4 regions of the Streptomyces sp. ISL-99 genome follow, and region 1 is predicted to be linked to each of the others. Evidence: riboswitches for the same ligand, from Rfam matches in the RefSeq annotation. Region 1 holds a riboswitch; each other region holds the start of a gene.
What was found. Region 1 has a riboswitch for cyclic di-AMP ahead of J7E91_RS10595 (transglycosylase family protein). Riboswitches for the same ligand answer to the same signal wherever they lie in the genome.
Positions count from the first base shown of each region.

Region 2: linked by a shared signal. The riboswitch ahead of J7E91_RS30355 (C40 family peptidase) and the one ahead of J7E91_RS10595 (transglycosylase family protein) in region 1 are both predicted to bind cyclic di-AMP.
Region 3: linked by a shared signal. The riboswitch ahead of J7E91_RS34645 (LysM peptidoglycan-binding domain-containing M23 family metallopeptidase) and the one ahead of J7E91_RS10595 (transglycosylase family protein) in region 1 are both predicted to bind cyclic di-AMP.
Region 4: linked by a shared signal. The riboswitch ahead of J7E91_RS23945 (LysM peptidoglycan-binding domain-containing protein) and the one ahead of J7E91_RS10595 (transglycosylase family protein) in region 1 are both predicted to bind cyclic di-AMP.

Region 1 covers NZ_JAGGPC010000017.1:29,411-33,190, reverse strand. The annotation lists gene J7E91_RS10605 (cytochrome P450) at 1-192, shown strand, start outside; gene J7E91_RS10600 (transglycosylase family protein) at 306-1,292, shown strand; cyclic di-AMP (ydaO/yuaA leader) riboswitch at 1,561-1,731, shown strand; gene J7E91_RS10595 (transglycosylase family protein) at 1,735-2,442, shown strand; gene eno (phosphopyruvate hydratase) at 2,737-3,780, shown strand, end outside.
Region 2 covers NZ_JAGGPC010000061.1:40,866-44,645, reverse strand. The annotation lists gene J7E91_RS30355 (C40 family peptidase) at 108-1,295, opposite strand; cyclic di-AMP (ydaO/yuaA leader) riboswitch at 1,294-1,456, opposite strand; gene pcrA (DNA helicase PcrA) at 1,766-3,780, shown strand, end outside.
Region 3 covers NZ_JAGGPC010000090.1:41,712-45,491, forward strand. The annotation lists gene J7E91_RS34640 (SGNH/GDSL hydrolase family protein) at 1-595, opposite strand, end outside; gene J7E91_RS34645 (LysM peptidoglycan-binding domain-containing M23 family metallopeptidase) at 776-1,708, opposite strand; cyclic di-AMP (ydaO/yuaA leader) riboswitch at 1,711-1,883, opposite strand; gene J7E91_RS34650 (alpha-galactosidase) at 2,211-3,780, opposite strand, start outside.
Region 4 covers NZ_JAGGPC010000038.1:268,408-272,187, forward strand. The annotation lists gene J7E91_RS23940 (SpoIIE family protein phosphatase) at 1-1,972, opposite strand, end outside; gene J7E91_RS23945 (LysM peptidoglycan-binding domain-containing protein) at 2,105-2,878, opposite strand; cyclic di-AMP (ydaO/yuaA leader) riboswitch at 2,883-3,047, opposite strand; gene J7E91_RS23950 (SDR family oxidoreductase) at 3,576-3,780, shown strand, end outside.

The DNA.
Region 1 (3,780 bases):
GGGCACGGCATCCACTACTGCCTCGGTGCCCCGCTGGCCCGCCTCGAAGGGCAGACCGCCATCGCGACGCTGCTGCGACGCCTTCCGGACTTGCGACTCGCGGTAGAACCTGACGATTTGCGGTGGCGTGGCGGTCTCATCATGCGCGGACTGCGCACCCTGCCGGTCGAGTTCGGCACCGAAAAGAAGTGACGCTGTGTCACATCGAGACCTTCACGTGATCTGCGCTGCATCGACTTGTAACAAACGATCGAGTACCGCTACGTTCACCGTCAACCTCAGCCGTCACTCGAAAGGCCCACCGCATGCGCTCCGGGAACGGTAGACACCGCCGCCCCCGTCAGGCTCCAGCGTTCGTCGTCGCGGCAGGAGTAACCGGATCGGCCATCGCCATCCCGCTGCTCGGCGCGACCGGCGCGAACGCCGCCGAAGCCACGACCTGGGACCGCGTCGCCGATTGCGAGAGCGGCGGCACGTGGAGCGCCGACCTCGGCAACGGTTACTACGGCGGACTTCAGTTCTCCCCGGAGGTCTGGCAGAAGTTCGGCGGTACGGCGTACGCGCCGCGCGCCGACCTGGCCAGCCGCTCCCAGCAGATCCAGGTGGCCGAAAAGGTACTTGCGGAGGAAGGGCCGCAGGCGTGGCCGAGCTGCGCGCTCATCTCCGGCCTGACGGAGGGTGACGCGGAGGGCGACGACGCCGCGTCGGGCGACGGTGGCGCGACCGCCGAGCCGGCGCCGGGCCAGACGCCGGCCGAGACGCCCGGGAGCTCCGAGACCCCGCAGTCGGCCGAGACGCCCGCCGGGGCCGACGGTGGAAGCGCGGAGACCGGTGCGGCCGACGGGACGGCGAAGTCCGCCGATCCGACGGCTCCCCCTGAGTCCGGGACGCCGTCCGAGGGCGCCAAGACCCCTGGCGCGCCTGCCGGTGAGACCGCTGCACCCGCCACCGGGGAGGGCGCCCCCAAGGGCAAGCACCGCGGCGAAGAGGCTCGGGAAGGCGCCGGCGCCGTATCCGGTGAAACGGGCATCGACCGTGAATCGGGCCGCCATGCCTCCCGAGGTGACGGACCGACACGTGAGGCAGCCAAGGCCGAGGACGCCGAGGGTGCCGAGGGCGCTGAAGGTGTCGACGGCGGCGCGTACACCGTCCGTACCGGCGACAGCCTCTCGGCCATCGCCGACGCCCACGGCGTACGCGGCGGCTGGACGGCGCTCTATGCCGCCAACGAGGAGACCGTCGGGTCCGACCCGGACCTCATCCTCCCTGGCCAGAGCCTCGATCTGGGGTGATTTCGGAGGGTAGTTCGGGCCGCTATGTCCTGGTTGAAGTAAGTGAGACAAGGGTCTCTTTGCCTCAACTGGCCTGCGTGGCCCGGACGATCCCGCCGAGCCGCCTCTGACCTGCGCAGATGCGGACCGCGCAAGGGTCGGGAAGGGCGATATCTCCCTGATGAGCCTTTTTGAACATCAAGGGTTCATGTGTTTACGGTCGAACCGCTCGCCACCGCGGGCCCCGTCGACCGTCACGCCGAATCCTGCCGGCGGCCGGGGGGAACTGACGCGTAAAGCGCCGTAGGCAGGAGCGGGGGACCCAGGTAGGCGCCGGGCCCGGACGTCGAAAGACGGACGGAACCGGCTTGGGGTTAAGCCGCGCGACGCAGGTCGCGCGCCGGGCACTCACTTGGCCCGAACCCGACAGCTCACCTCGTAGGCGTCGGTGAGGAGATGTCGCATGCTGTTTTCCAGCAACGCCAAGCACCGCCGCCCGTCCAAGGCCACTCGGCTCGCCGCGCTCGCCGGTGTCGCCGGCGCCGCTGTCGCCCTCCCGCTGATGGGCGCGACCTCGGCCTCCGCCGCCTCCGTCGAGACCTGGGACGCTGTCGCCCAGTGCGAGTCCGGCGGCAACTGGTCCATCAACACGGGCAACGGTTACTACGGCGGCCTGCAGTTCTCCGCCTCCAGCTGGGCCGCGGCCGGCGGCACGCAGTACGCCCCGACCGCCGACAAGGCATCCAAGGCACAGCAGATCGCCACCGCCGAGAAGCTGCTCGACATGCAGGGCCCGGGCGCCTGGGCCTGCGCCGGCGCCGGCGGTCTGACCAACGACGGTGTCGACCCGGGTGTCGACACCTCGTCCGGTTCCTCCACGCAGCAGGCCGCCCCGCGCGCCGCCGAGCAGCCCGCCTCGCGCAGCGAGGTCCGTGCCGAGCCCAAGGCCGAGACCAAGGCCGAGGCCGCGAAGCCCGCCGCCCCTGCCCCCGCCCCCGCCAAGATCGAGAAGGGCGACGGCGAATACAAGGTCAAGGCCGGCGACACCCTCGGCAAGATCGCCGAGGCGAAGAAGGTCAAGGGCGGCTGGGAGAAGCTCTTTGAGCTGAACAAGGACATCGTCAGCGACGCCGATGTCATCCACCCGGGTCAGCAGCTGCACCTCAGCTGATCCGGCCCGCGGCGCCCCGGCCGGATTCCGGCCGGCGCCGCGGCACCCCCCAGCACCCCGGTCCGGCGCGCTTCCCCCGTGCGCGCCGGGCCGGGGTTTCCGCGTTCGGCTACTGCCCAGTAGTCCCAGTACGTGGCAGCTTCCCCCCAAGAGTTACGTCCGCTATTGCGGGTATTCGGACCTCTTCTTGTCCCAGGGGGCGGGCGAACGGCCGACCGATGCCCCCGAGCCGGTTAGGCTCTTGTCGCAAGGCCAAAGTGACCCTGCACCCCTAGCGTCACATCCCAGAAGGAGATGCTCGTGCCGTCCATCGACGTCGTCGTAGCCCGGGAAATCCTGGACTCCCGAGGCAACCCCACGGTCGAGGTCGAGGTCGGCCTCGACGACGGCAGCACCGGTCGTGCTGCTGTTCCGTCCGGTGCCTCCACCGGAGCGTTCGAGGCCATCGAGCTTCGCGACGGTGACCCGAACCGCTACCAGGGCAAGGGTGTCGAGAAGGCCGTCCTCGCCGTCATCGAGCAGATCGGCCCGGAGCTCGTCGGTTACGACGCCACCGAGCAGCGCCTGATCGACCAGGCCATGTTCGACCTGGACGCCACCGAGAACAAGGCCTCCCTCGGCGCCAACGCCATCCTCGGCGTCTCCCTCGCCGTCGCGCACGCCGCCTCCGAGGCGTCGGACCTGCCGCTCTTCCGTTACCTCGGCGGCCCGAACGCGCACCTGCTGCCCGTTCCGATGATGAACATCCTCAACGGTGGGTCGCACGCCGACTCCAACGTCGACATCCAGGAGTTCATGATCGCGCCGATCGGCGCCGAGTCGTTCTCCGAGGCCCTGCGCTGGGGCACGGAGGTCTACCACACCCTCAAGGCCGTGCTGAAGTCCAAGGGCCTGTCCACCGGCCTCGGCGACGAGGGCGGCTTCGCCCCGAACCTGGACTCCAACCGCGCCGCGCTCGACCTCATCCTTGAGGCCATCAAGCAGGCCGGTTACGTCCCCGGTGAGCAGATCGCGCTCGCGCTCGACGTCGCCGCGTCCGAGTTCTACAAGGACGGCTCGTACGAGTTCGAGGGCAAGTCCCGCTCGGCCGCCGAGATGACGGAGTACTACGAGGAGCTCGTGGCGGCGTACCCGCTCGTCTCCATCGAGGACCCGCTGTTCGAGGACGACTGGGCAGGCTGGAAGGTCCTCACCGACAAGCTGGGCACCAAGGTCCAGATCGTCGGCGACGACCTCTTCGTCACCAACCCGGAGCGCCTGGCGCGCGGCATCGAGGAAGGCGCCGCCAACTCGCTGCTCGTGAAGGTCAACCAGATCGGTTCGCTGACCGAGACCCTG
Region 2 (3,780 bases), on a different contig from region 1:
CGACAACGTCGGCTCCCAAGACCACAACCAGGTCTTGGGAGCCGACGTCACGCGAGAGCCGGAATAAACCAACAGCGTCGGCACGAGCCCCGTCCGGCCTCTCGTCGCTACGCGGGGCGGACGCTGCCGTAGATCGGCATGTAGTAGACCGACTCCTCGCGGACGTACGCGCCGGGCTTGGGGGCGTGGATCATCTTGCCGCCGCCGATGTAGATGCCGACGTGGCTGATGTCGTCGTAGAAGAAGACGAGGTCGCCCGGCCTGAGGTTGTCGGTCGCGACGCGGGTGCCGACGTTCACCTGGTCCCAGGTGGTACGGGGGAGAGCGACGCCGGCGGCCTTCCAGGCGCCCTGGGTCAGGCCGGAGCAGTCGTACGAACTGGGGCCTGCCGCGCCCCAGACGTACGGCTTGCCGATCTGGGCACGGGCGAAGGCGAGGACCTTCTCGGCCTTGACGGCGTACGCATCGGTGGAGCCGGCGCCGGATCCAGGGGCTGTGCCGGTGCCGGATCCGGGGGCGGTGCCCGTGCCCGTGCCTGTGGCCGTATCTGTTTCCGTATCGCTCTCGGCCTTCTGGGCCTCTTCCTGCTGGCGCTTGCGCTCCGCCTCGGCCTTGCGCCTCGCCTCCGCCTCCCGCTTCTTCTCAAGCTCCGCCAGCCGCGCCTTCTCCTCGGCGGTCAGCCGGGACAGCAGCTCGCGTGCCTCCCCGAGCTTCCTCTGTACGTCCTGCTTCGAGGCCTTGAGGGAGGCCTGCGACTCGGTGAGGGTCTCCAGGCTCCGCGTCGCCTCGGCGCGCTTCTGCGATGCCGCCGCCTGCTGCTGCTCGAAGTCGGTCACGTCCGTCTTCTGGCGTTCCGTCATCCGGTCCATCAGCCGGTTCTGGTCGAAGTACGCCTGCGGGCTGTCCGCCAGGAGCAGCGCGGCGGTCGGGGTGACCGACCCCGACCGATACTGCGCGGCCGCGTAGTTGCCCAGCTTGCGCCGCGCCTCGTTCAGCCTCTCCGTGCGCTTGGCCACGGCGTCGAGCAGGCCGTCCACGGACTTGCGCTGCTGCTCGGTCTTCTCTTTGGCCAGGTTGTACTTCTGCGTGGCCGTACCGGCCTGCCGGTAGAGGTCGTCGACCTTCTTCTGCACCTCTTCGACGGTCGGCTTGGGAGCCGTCGGCGCGGCGGGTGCCGCACCCGCTGTCTGGGCGAGCAGGCCGACTGAGGCGAATGCGGCCGTCGTGATGCCCAGGGCGGGAGCGGTGGTGCGTACCCGGGTACGCGGCTTGCGATGCGACGCCAAGGCCGGCATCTCCTTCCGTGGACCGCCTACCGGGTTAGCTGTCGGGTTCGGGCGGAACGGAAGGTGCCCTACGGTCCGTGGGACTGCGGACCGATTCACCCCAGGTGATGCGCGTGGGTCCCCGGTTCCGAACTGCCCTGAGGACAGACCGGATTCGGCGTGGGCCGCCCGCTCCAGCGCTGTTCGCCGGTGGGGGTACGAGCTGCCCGAGTCGGCACGCTAGCCAAGAGTCGTGGCTGCTGGGAAGCCCGATGTTCGATATGCCCGATACATTTTCGTGACCTGGCCGAGTTGATTCCGTTGCGGGGGTTGCAAGGGCGCGGAGGGCGTCGGCAGGGTCACAGCGCGTGCGCAAGGTCACACGCGGCGGCAAGGGACGCACGGACGTGCGGAGGGCCGGTTCTCCTTCCGCCCCGATGCGTGTGGCCGTGGTGAATCCGGGGCGGGCTGTCGGTGGTCCCGCCTAAGCTTGGTAGACGATGAGCAGCCTCTTTGACGACAGCTTCCTGGCCGACCTCCAGCACTCGGAGTACGCAAAGGACACAGCCCCGCCGCCCCCCGAGGACCACGCCCCGGAGGAGGTCCCGCACGACCTCTTCGGCGGTGCCTTCGACGCGCCCCCGGCCCCCAGGGACGCGCACTACAGGGACGGCGCGCCGCGCCCGGTCGTGGACGCCTCCGCGCTGCTCGAAGGGCTGAACGAAGAGCAGCGCGCCGCCGTCGTGCACACCGGGTCACCGCTGCTCATCGTGGCCGGCGCGGGCTCGGGCAAGACCCGCGTCCTGACCCACCGGATCGCGTACCTGCTGGCCAAGCGGGGTGTGCACCCCGGGCAGATCCTCGCGATCACCTTCACCAACAAGGCCGCCGGTGAGATGAAGGAGCGGGTGGAGCAGCTCGTCGGCCCGCGCGCCGGTCACATGTGGGTCTCCACCTTCCACAGCGCGTGCGTGCGCATCCTGCGCCGCGAGTCGAAGAAGCTCGGCTTCACGTCCTCGTTCTCGATCTACGACGCCGCCGACTCGAAGCGCCTCATGGCGCTCGTCTGCCGCGATCTGGACCTCGACCCGAAGCGCTTCCCGCCGAAGGCGTTCAGCGCCAAGGTCTCGAACCTGAAGAACGAGCTGATAGACGAAGAGACCTTCGCCGGTCAGGCCGCCGACGGCTTCGAGAAGACCCTGGCGCAGGCGTACGCGATGTACCAGGCGCGGCTGCGTGAGGCCAACGCCCTGGACTTCGACGACATCATCATGACCACGGTGCACCTGCTCCAGGCGTTCCCCGATGTCGCCGAGCACTACCGGATGCGCTTCCGTCACGTCATGGTCGACGAGTACCAGGACACCAACCACGCTCAGTACACGCTCGTACGCGAACTGGTGGGTCCCTCGGGCGAGGGCCGGGCGCCGGGTGAGCTGTGCGTCGTGGGCGACGCAGACCAGTCGATCTACGCCTTCCGCGGAGCCACCATCCGTAACATCCTCCAGTTCGAGGAGGACTACCCGGACGCGAAGACGATCCTGCTGGAGCAGAACTACCGCTCGACGCAGACCATTCTCACCGCGGCCAACGCCGTCATCGAGCGCAACGAGAACCGCCGGCCGAAGAACCTGTGGACGGAAGCCGGCGCCGGCTCCCTGATCACCGGGTACGTCGCGGACACCGAGCACGACGAGGCGCAGTTCGTCGCCGAGGAGATCGACCGGCTGACGGACGCGGGCGACGCGAAGGCCGGTGACGTCGCCGTTTTCTACCGTACGAACGCCCAGTCCCGTGTCTTCGAAGAGATCTTCATCCGCGTCGGGCTGCCCTACAAGGTCGTCGGCGGCGTGCGCTTCTACGAGCGCAAGGAGGTCCGGGATGTGCTCGCGTACCTGCGCGTCCTGGCGAACCCCGAGGACACCGTTCCGCTGCGCCGCATTCTGAACGTACCGAAGCGGGGCATCGGCGACCGGGCCGAGGCGATGATCGACGCGCTGTCGCTGCGCGAGAAGATCAGCTTCCCGCAGGCGCTGCGGCGCGTGGACGAGGCGTACGGCATGGCCGCCCGCTCGGCGAACGCCGTGAAGCGCTTCAACACGCTGATGGAGGAGCTCCGCACGATCGTCGAGTCGGGCGCCGGCCCCGCCACGGTCCTCGAAGCGGTCTTCGAACGGACCGGTTACCTCGCCGAGTTGCAGGCGTCGACCGACCCGCAGGACGAAACGCGCATCGAGAACCTCCAGGAGCTCGCCGCCGTGGCCCTGGAGTTCGAGCAGGAGCGGGAGGGCGACGAGCCCGGCACGCTGGCCGAATTCCTGGAGAAGGTCGCGCTCGTCGCCGACTCCGACCAGATCCCCGACGAGGACGAGGAAGGGTCGGGCGTCATCACGCTGATGACGCTGCACACCGCCAAGGGACTGGAGTTCCCCGTGGTGTTCCTGACGGGCATGGAGGACGGCGTCTTCCCGCACATGCGCGCGCTCGGTCAGACCAAGGAGCTGGAGGAGGAGCG
Region 3 (3,780 bases), on a different contig from region 1:
GGGCGGCGCGCAGCGCGACGCGGGTGTGACCCTCGGGCGAGAGGTGGAGCCGGTCGCCGTCCCAGGCGCGCCTGTCCTGGACGGACTTGAGCGACCACAGGTCGAGCACCGGGCAGTCGTAGCGGTCGGCGACCGCCCGTACGTGCGCCGTGTACGTCGCGATCTTGCCGCGCAGATGACGCAGCACGGGAATGCCGCGCGTGTCGAAGCCGGTGGTCACCATGACGGTGCCCACGGCGTTGGTGAGGTCGGCGACCGCCCGCTCGAAGCGCTCGGCCACGTCGTCGGGGTCGCTGCCGGGCCGGAGGATGTCGTTGCCGCCGGCGCAGAAGCTCACCAGGTCGGGAGCCAGTGCCTTCGCGCGCGGGACCTGCTCGGCCACGATCTGGTCGAGCAGGCGGCCGCGTACGGCGAGGTTGGCGTAGCGGAACGTGTGCTCGGGGACGCGGTCGTCGAGGAGTACGGCGAGCCGGTCGGCCCAGCCGATGAACGCACCGTCGAGTCCCGGATCTCCGACGCCCTCGGTGAAGCTGTCGCCGATCGCCGCGTACGACCCGATGGTGCCTGCGCTGAATGATCTCGAATCGTCTGCCACGTCGGCACATCCTCCACTGGAGCAAGTGACCTACGCCACCGTAGGGAGGGGTTGACGCGGCGTGATATACGACACCGGTCAAGATTCACCCAACCCGGAATAGACCGAAAACGCACGTACGCCCCCTTTTGCCGCCGTGTGTGGCAGCAAAAGGAGGCGTACGGGGAGCGCTCAAACAGGTCAGACAATGACGCCGTGGCCGCGGAGGTAGGCCAGCGGGTCGACGTCCGAGCCGTAGCTCGGGCCGGTCCGGATCTCGAAGTGCAGGTGCGGGCCGGTGGAGTTGCCCGTGCTGCCGGAGAAGCCGATCTGCGTGCCGCCGCCGACGCTCTGGCCGGAGGAGACGGACAGCGAGGACAGGTGGGCGTACTGCGAGTACCGGCCGTCGTCGTGCTTGATGACGACCTCGTTGCCGTACGAGCCGCTCCAGCCCGCGGAGACGACGGTGCCCGCACCGACCGCCTTGACCGGGGTACCGCTCGCCGCGGCGAAGTCGACGCCCGTGTGGTAGCCGCTGGACCAGCTGCCGCCGGCGGCGCGGTACGGCGTGGTGACGCTTGCGGAGACGGGGGCGGTGAAGCCGGATCCGGCGCTCTGCGCGGCAGCGGCCGGGGCAGGGGCGGAGACAGGCTTCTCGGCCTCTGCCTTGGGGGCGGGCTGGGGGGCGGCCTTCGCCGGGGCGGGCTTCGCCGGAGCGGCCTTCGCGGGGGCCGGCTTGGCCGGGGCCGCCGCCTTCGCCCCGATGGTCAGCTTCATGCCGGGCAGGATCAGCGAGGGGTTGCCGCCGACGACCTCACGGTTGTCCTCGTACAGCTTCTGCCAGCCGCCACGCACGTCCTGCTCGTCGGCGATCTTCGACAGGTAGTCGCCGGAGACCACGGAGTAGGTCTTGGTGCCGGTCTTCTTCTTCGGCGTCGCCTTCTCAGAAGCGGCCGAGGAGTCGGGGGCGGCCTTGCCGGCGGACGCGGGGGCCGGAGCGGCCTTCTCCGCGGCGTTCGCGCCGGTGGCGGCGATGAGGGGAAGTGCGAGTGCGGCTCCGCCCGTTCCCGCGGCGACGAATCCGCGCGTGAGCGGGTTGGACCTCGGGCGGCGGTGCTTACCCTTTGCGGGCATGGAACATTCCTCTCCGGCGCCTACGAGGTGAGCTGTCGGGTTCGGACTGGAGATGCCCGGCCGCGCTGTTGCGCGACTTAACCCCAAAGCCGGACCGGACAATGGAACATCCGGTGGCCGGCGTACTTACCTGGGTCCCCCGCTCCTGCCACGCGTGAGTGAGTGTGAGTGCGGACCCCGGGAGGTGGCAGGATTCGGCGGTCCTCCCGGATTGACGGTGACCGTAAGCCGACGGGGCTGCCCCGTACAAGCCAGTCCATTCGTTCCGCCATTGCCCCGAGAGAATTCACGGCGCAATTCCCGTCACCCTCTGTGGATTACGGATCATCGCGCCCCGCGCGTGAACTGGTAGTTGCTCACGGCGCTTCGCCACGCACCGTCACGAATATGATCCTGCTCACCAGCGGTCCCGCCATTTCCCGTACCCACCAGGGGAGTTAGTAGGAAATAGCCCGTTTCGCCCCAACCGTGACTCACATCCCCCCTTATGCCCGTAAAGGCGTCAAATCCTCCGCAACCGGAAGACCGCCGCGTCGAGATCCCCGCGCAGCGCGGTGCGCAGCCCCCGGTGGAGCAGTACGGAACCCCGGTGCACGGCCGAGGTGTCCAGGCAGGCGTACGCCGCTTCCGGGTCGAGCCCCCGCAGGCGCAGCGGCGGCTGCTGCTCGCCGTAGTGCTGGGCCTGCAGCCACGCGAGGACCACGATGTCGTCGCCGCGCAGGTACTGGACCGCGCTGAGCCCGCCGTCGGGGGCGCGCAGCCGGTACAGCTCGCCGTGCTGCACGACCGGCCTGATCTCCTTGTACAGGTCCACCCACTCGCGCGCCTCGGCGATCTCGTCCTCCCCCCACCCGGTCAGATCGCCGCCGATGCCGAGCACGCCCGCCATCGCGCTCACGAAGCGGAAGCGCAGCGAGCTGACCCGCCCGTTGAGCTGGGTGTTGGGGCTGTCGGTGACCCACGCGGCCATCGCCCGCGCCGGGTGCAGCTGACTGAAGCCGTGCTGGATGGCGAGCCGGTCCAGCGGATCGGTGTTGTCCGAGGTCCACACCTGGTCGGTACGGGACAGGATCCCGAGGTCGATCCGTCCGCCGCCCCCCGAACAGGACTCGAAGGCCACGCCCGGATGCGCGGCCCGCAGCCGGTCGAGGAGCGCGTACAGAGCGTGCACGTGCTCCGTCCACAGCCTCTGCGGGTACGGTTCGCCCGGCCAGCCCGCGTCGGTGAAGCAGCGGTTGAAGTCCCACTTCACATAGTCGACGGGCGCGCTCGACAGCAGGCCGTCGAGCTGCTCCCAGAGGTACGCCTGGACGTCGTCCCGCGCGAGGTTGAGAACGAGCTGGTTGCGGAACTCCGTGCGGGTGCGCCCCGGATGGTGCTGCACCCAGTCGGGGTGCGCCCGGTACAGATCGCTGTCGGCGTTGACCATCTCGGGCTCCACCCAGATCCCGAACCGCATACCCAGCCGGTGCACTTCGTCGGCGAGCGGCTTCAGCCCACCGGGAAAGCGCTCGGGGATGGGCGTCCAGTCCCCGAGCCCGGCCCGGTCGCTGACGCGCGCACCGAACCACGCGTCGTCCACCACGAACAGCTCGACGCCGATGTCCGCGGCCCGTCGCGCGAGCGCGCGCTGCTGCTCCGCGTAGATGTCGAAGCCGGTCGCTTCCCAGGAGTTGTAGAGAACGGGCCGCGAGCGCTCGGCGTCCGGGATCACGTGCGCGAGCTGCCAGGCGTGCCAGGCCCGGCTCGCCCCGCCGAACCCGCCGTCGCTCCACAGCCCCGCGAAGACGGGTGTGGTGTACGTTCCGCCGGGCGCCAGCCGCAGCAGCCCCGAGTCGTCGTGTCCCGCTCCGCCGGTGATCTGCACCGTCCCGTCGGGCAGTTGCTGTACGGCGATGCGCCACGACCCGGACCAGCCGAGCGCGCAGCCGTACACCTCACCGCTCTCCTCCGTGGCGCCCTCCGCGTCGAGGGCGACCCAGGGCAGGTGCTGGTGCCCCGTGTGGCCGCGGCGGCTGCCCAGGACCTTCTCGCCGGGGGCGAGATCCGAGCGTACGAGCCGGGATTCGGCC
Region 4 (3,780 bases), on a different contig from region 1:
TGGTGCACAGGCCGGAGACCGGATCGTAGATGGCGTACAGGCAGGTGGCGCCCGCGATGCCGTCACCGCCGTCGTCCCCTTCCTCCTCGTCGATGCGGGAGACCAGCTCGTCCAGATGGCCCAGCAGCTCGTCCGGCGACAGGTCGAGAGCGGAGAAGTTGTGGACCGCGGTGCGCAGCCGGCCCATGGTGGCGGCGGCGTGCAGGCCGTGGCCGACGACGTCGCCGACGACCAGAGCGACCCGCGCCCCCGGCAGGGTGATGACGTCGAACCAGTCGCCGCCCACCCCGGCCTGCGCGGGCAGATAGCGGTACGCGACATCCAGGGCGTCCTGCTCGGGCAGGACGCGGGGCAGCAGACTGCGCTGGAGGGTCACGGCCATGGCGTGTTCGCGGGTGAAGCGACGGGCGTTGTCGATGGCGACCGCGGCGCGGGCGGCGAGCTCCTCGGCGAAGGCCAGGTCTTCCTCCCCGAAACGTTCGGTGGACTCCGAGCGCCAGAAGTTGGCCATGCCGAGCACGACACCACGTGCCTGCAACGGCACCGACACCAGGGAGCGGATGCCGTACTCAAGGGCGCGGTCGGCCCCTACGGGGTCCTGGGACCGCCAGCCGTGGGCGACCGTCAGGTCGGCCTCCAGCACCGCATGGCCGCTGGCGAGAGCCGCCGCCATCGGCGTCGTGGGGACGACGAATCTGATCAGGTCGCCCACCGGCTGGAAGGGGCGGTCCTCGCTGCCGCCGCTCACGGCGGCGCGGCGCATCTCGGTGTGGGCGCCCGTCGGCTCCTCACCGCGCAGGACGGGGTCCAGCAGCTCCACCGTGGCGAAGTCCGCGAACCGGGGGACCGCGACCTCGGACAGCTCCTCGGCGGTACGCACCACGTCCAGCGTGGTCCCGATCCGCACTCCGGCCTCGTACAGCAGCTTCAGGCGCTCGCGGGCCACCTCGGCCGCGCCGGACAGCGCGAGCAGCTCGGTGGTGTCGCGGAGTGTCGCGGCAGTGCCGGGGGGACCGCCGTACGGGGCGGTGGGCCGTGTGTTGACGGCCAGCAGCCGGTCACCGGCCAGGTGGACCTCGTCGGTCACGGCGCGGCCCGAGGCCAGCAGCTGCGCGATGGGGGCGTCGAGGCCCAGGCCGGTGACGTGCCGTCCCTCCGCGCCGGCGGGCAGTTCGAGGAGCCTGCGTGCCTCGTCGTTGACCAGGGTCAGCCGGCCGTCGTCCGCGATGATGAGCACGCCTTCCCGGACAGCGTGCAAAACCGCGTCGTGGTGCTCGTACATTCGGGTCATCTCGGTGGGGCCGAGCCCGTGCGTCTGCCGCCGCAGCCTCCTGCTCACCAGCACGGAGCTGCCCGTGGCGAGGATCAGCGCGCCGGCGGCGGAGGCGAGGAGCATCGGCAGATGGCGGTTGACCGCGTCCCCGACGTTCTCGACCGTGACACCGGCGGTGACCAGGCCGACGACGGAGCCGTCGGCGTCGGTGACGGGGACGACGGCCCGGGCCGCGTCGTTCGGGGCGCCCTTGAAGATCTCCGTGAAGGCTGTCCCGGCCGTGGCGCGTTCCACGCCCTCGGCGCGCCTGCCGATCAGCGCCGGATCGGTGTCGGCGTGCCGGGTGCCGTCCGGTGCCATCACCGCCATGAAATCCACTCCCGCCCCGTGCTGGGCCGCGTTGACGTGGGCGCGCAGCGCGGCGGTGGGATCGGGGGACCGCAGGGCCTCGACGGTGCCCGGGGCGTCCGCGAAGGCCTCAGCGGCGGCGAGCGAGCGGTTACGGGCGTCGCGCTCGCTGTCCTGGCGTGTCTGGAACGCGAGCGCGACCACCGCGGCGGTGATCAGCAGCACCGCGACCACGATCTGGAGGAAGAGCACCTGGCCGGCGGCGCTGCGCACCTTCAGCCGGGAACGCACTCCTGGCCGGGACGAGCGCGGTGGCCCGACACCCCTGGGTCGTCCGGGACGTCCGCTCATGCCCCATTTTTAGCATTACGCGGCTTTTTGGGGGCACCTGTGTCCCGTGTACGACGACCGGCCTGCCTGCTCCGGCGAGGCGCCCTCAGGGGCCCTGCTGGAGCAGACAGGCCGTGACTCGTCAATGCCGGTTTAGTACGGGCCGTTCACGTTGTCGATCGAGCCGTACCGGTCCGCGGCGTAATTGCACGCGGCGGTGATGTTGGCGACGGGGTCGTAGCTGTCCATCGACGTACCGGGCACGTGGTAGGCCGCGAAGGTCGGCTGGATGACCTGGAGGAGCCCCTTGGACGGCGTGCCGGCCACGGCGTTGGAGTCCCAGTTGTTGATGGCCATCGGGTTGCCCGAGGACTCCCGCATGATGTTGCGGTGGATGCCCTCGTACGTGCCGGGGATGCCGTGCTTGGCCATGATGGCCAGCGACTCCTTGATCCAGCCGTCCAGGTCGTTCGTGTACGTCGTCGTCTTGGCGACGGCGGCGCGGGTCTCGGAGCGGTCGGCCCGCTCGGACGCCGGGGTGGCCTTCGCCTTGGGCTTGGCCTTGGGCTCGGCCTTCGCGCCGATCGTCAGCTTGAGACCGGGGTGGATCAGCGACGGGTCGCCACCGATGACTTCCCGGTTGTCCTGGTACAGCTTCTTCCAGCTGCTCACGGAGTGCGCGTCCGCGATCTTGGAAAGCGAGTCACCGGCGACCACGGAATAGGTCGTGGGCCCGGCCTTCTTCGCGGCGGCCGGGGCGGCGGCGGCCGAGGTCGCGGCCTTCTCGGCGGCGGCGGGCTGTGCCGCGGCGGCCGTGGTCGCACCGATCAGCGGCAGAGCCAGTGCGGCGCCACCCGTACCCACGGCGATGAAGCCGCGAGTGAGCGATCTGACCTTGGTACGACGGTGCTTACCCTTTGAGCGCATGACGAATTCCTCTCCGTCGCCTGCGAGGTGAGCTGTCGGGTTCGGGCTGGAGATGCCCGGTCGCGCGGTCTGTGCGACTTCACCCCAAGCCGTTCCGGATTCGTTCCGGACCGGCGGCTTACCTGGGTCCCCCGCTCCTGCCGTACGTGAGTGTGAGTGGGTGCGGATTCCGGACGGCGGCAGGATTCGGCGGTCCACCCGGATTGACGGTGACGTTAAGCGAGAGGGGCGTGGAAGAACAAGCCCCGCATTCCGCAGCGCAATCGTGTGGCGTATCAGAACGGGGAAACTCCCGTCACTGTCCGTGGGCGGCAAAGCCAACTTTCTTTCCATGGAAGGGAACTGACGCCGACGGAACTACCACATTCCGTTGCTGACGTGACTCGTATCACGGGAGGCGACCGCACAACGACCTTTCAGGCAAACCGCCCACACTGGTCATTCCTGGCCGGAAGTGCGCATCACGGGAACGCCACCAGCGCCGAGTGCGCGCACCGCCTCCGGAACTGCTCCTGCTGTGGGTTGACTTGAGCGCCGATCTCCCCGAACTTCCCCATGTGGAGGGGGTGTTGGCCCGCACTCGACGTGTAGAGAGAGTGGTGGCACGAGCGTGCCGGGCCTGCCGGGCGATGGTCCACGGCACAAGACAAACGGGGGCATATTGATACATCGCGGCTTGCGCGGGTACTCGCCACTCATGAACGAAACCAGGCCTCTGGCCGTCGTTACCGGTGCCTCCAGCGGAATCGGTTTCGAGCTGGCCAAGCAATTTGCCGAAAATGGATTCGACCTTGTGCTGTGCGCCGAAAACTCCGGTCTTGGAATTGCCGCGGACGAAGTGCGGGCCCATGGAGCCGACGTACACAGGGTGAAGGCCGATCTGGCCACAGCGGAAGGCGCCG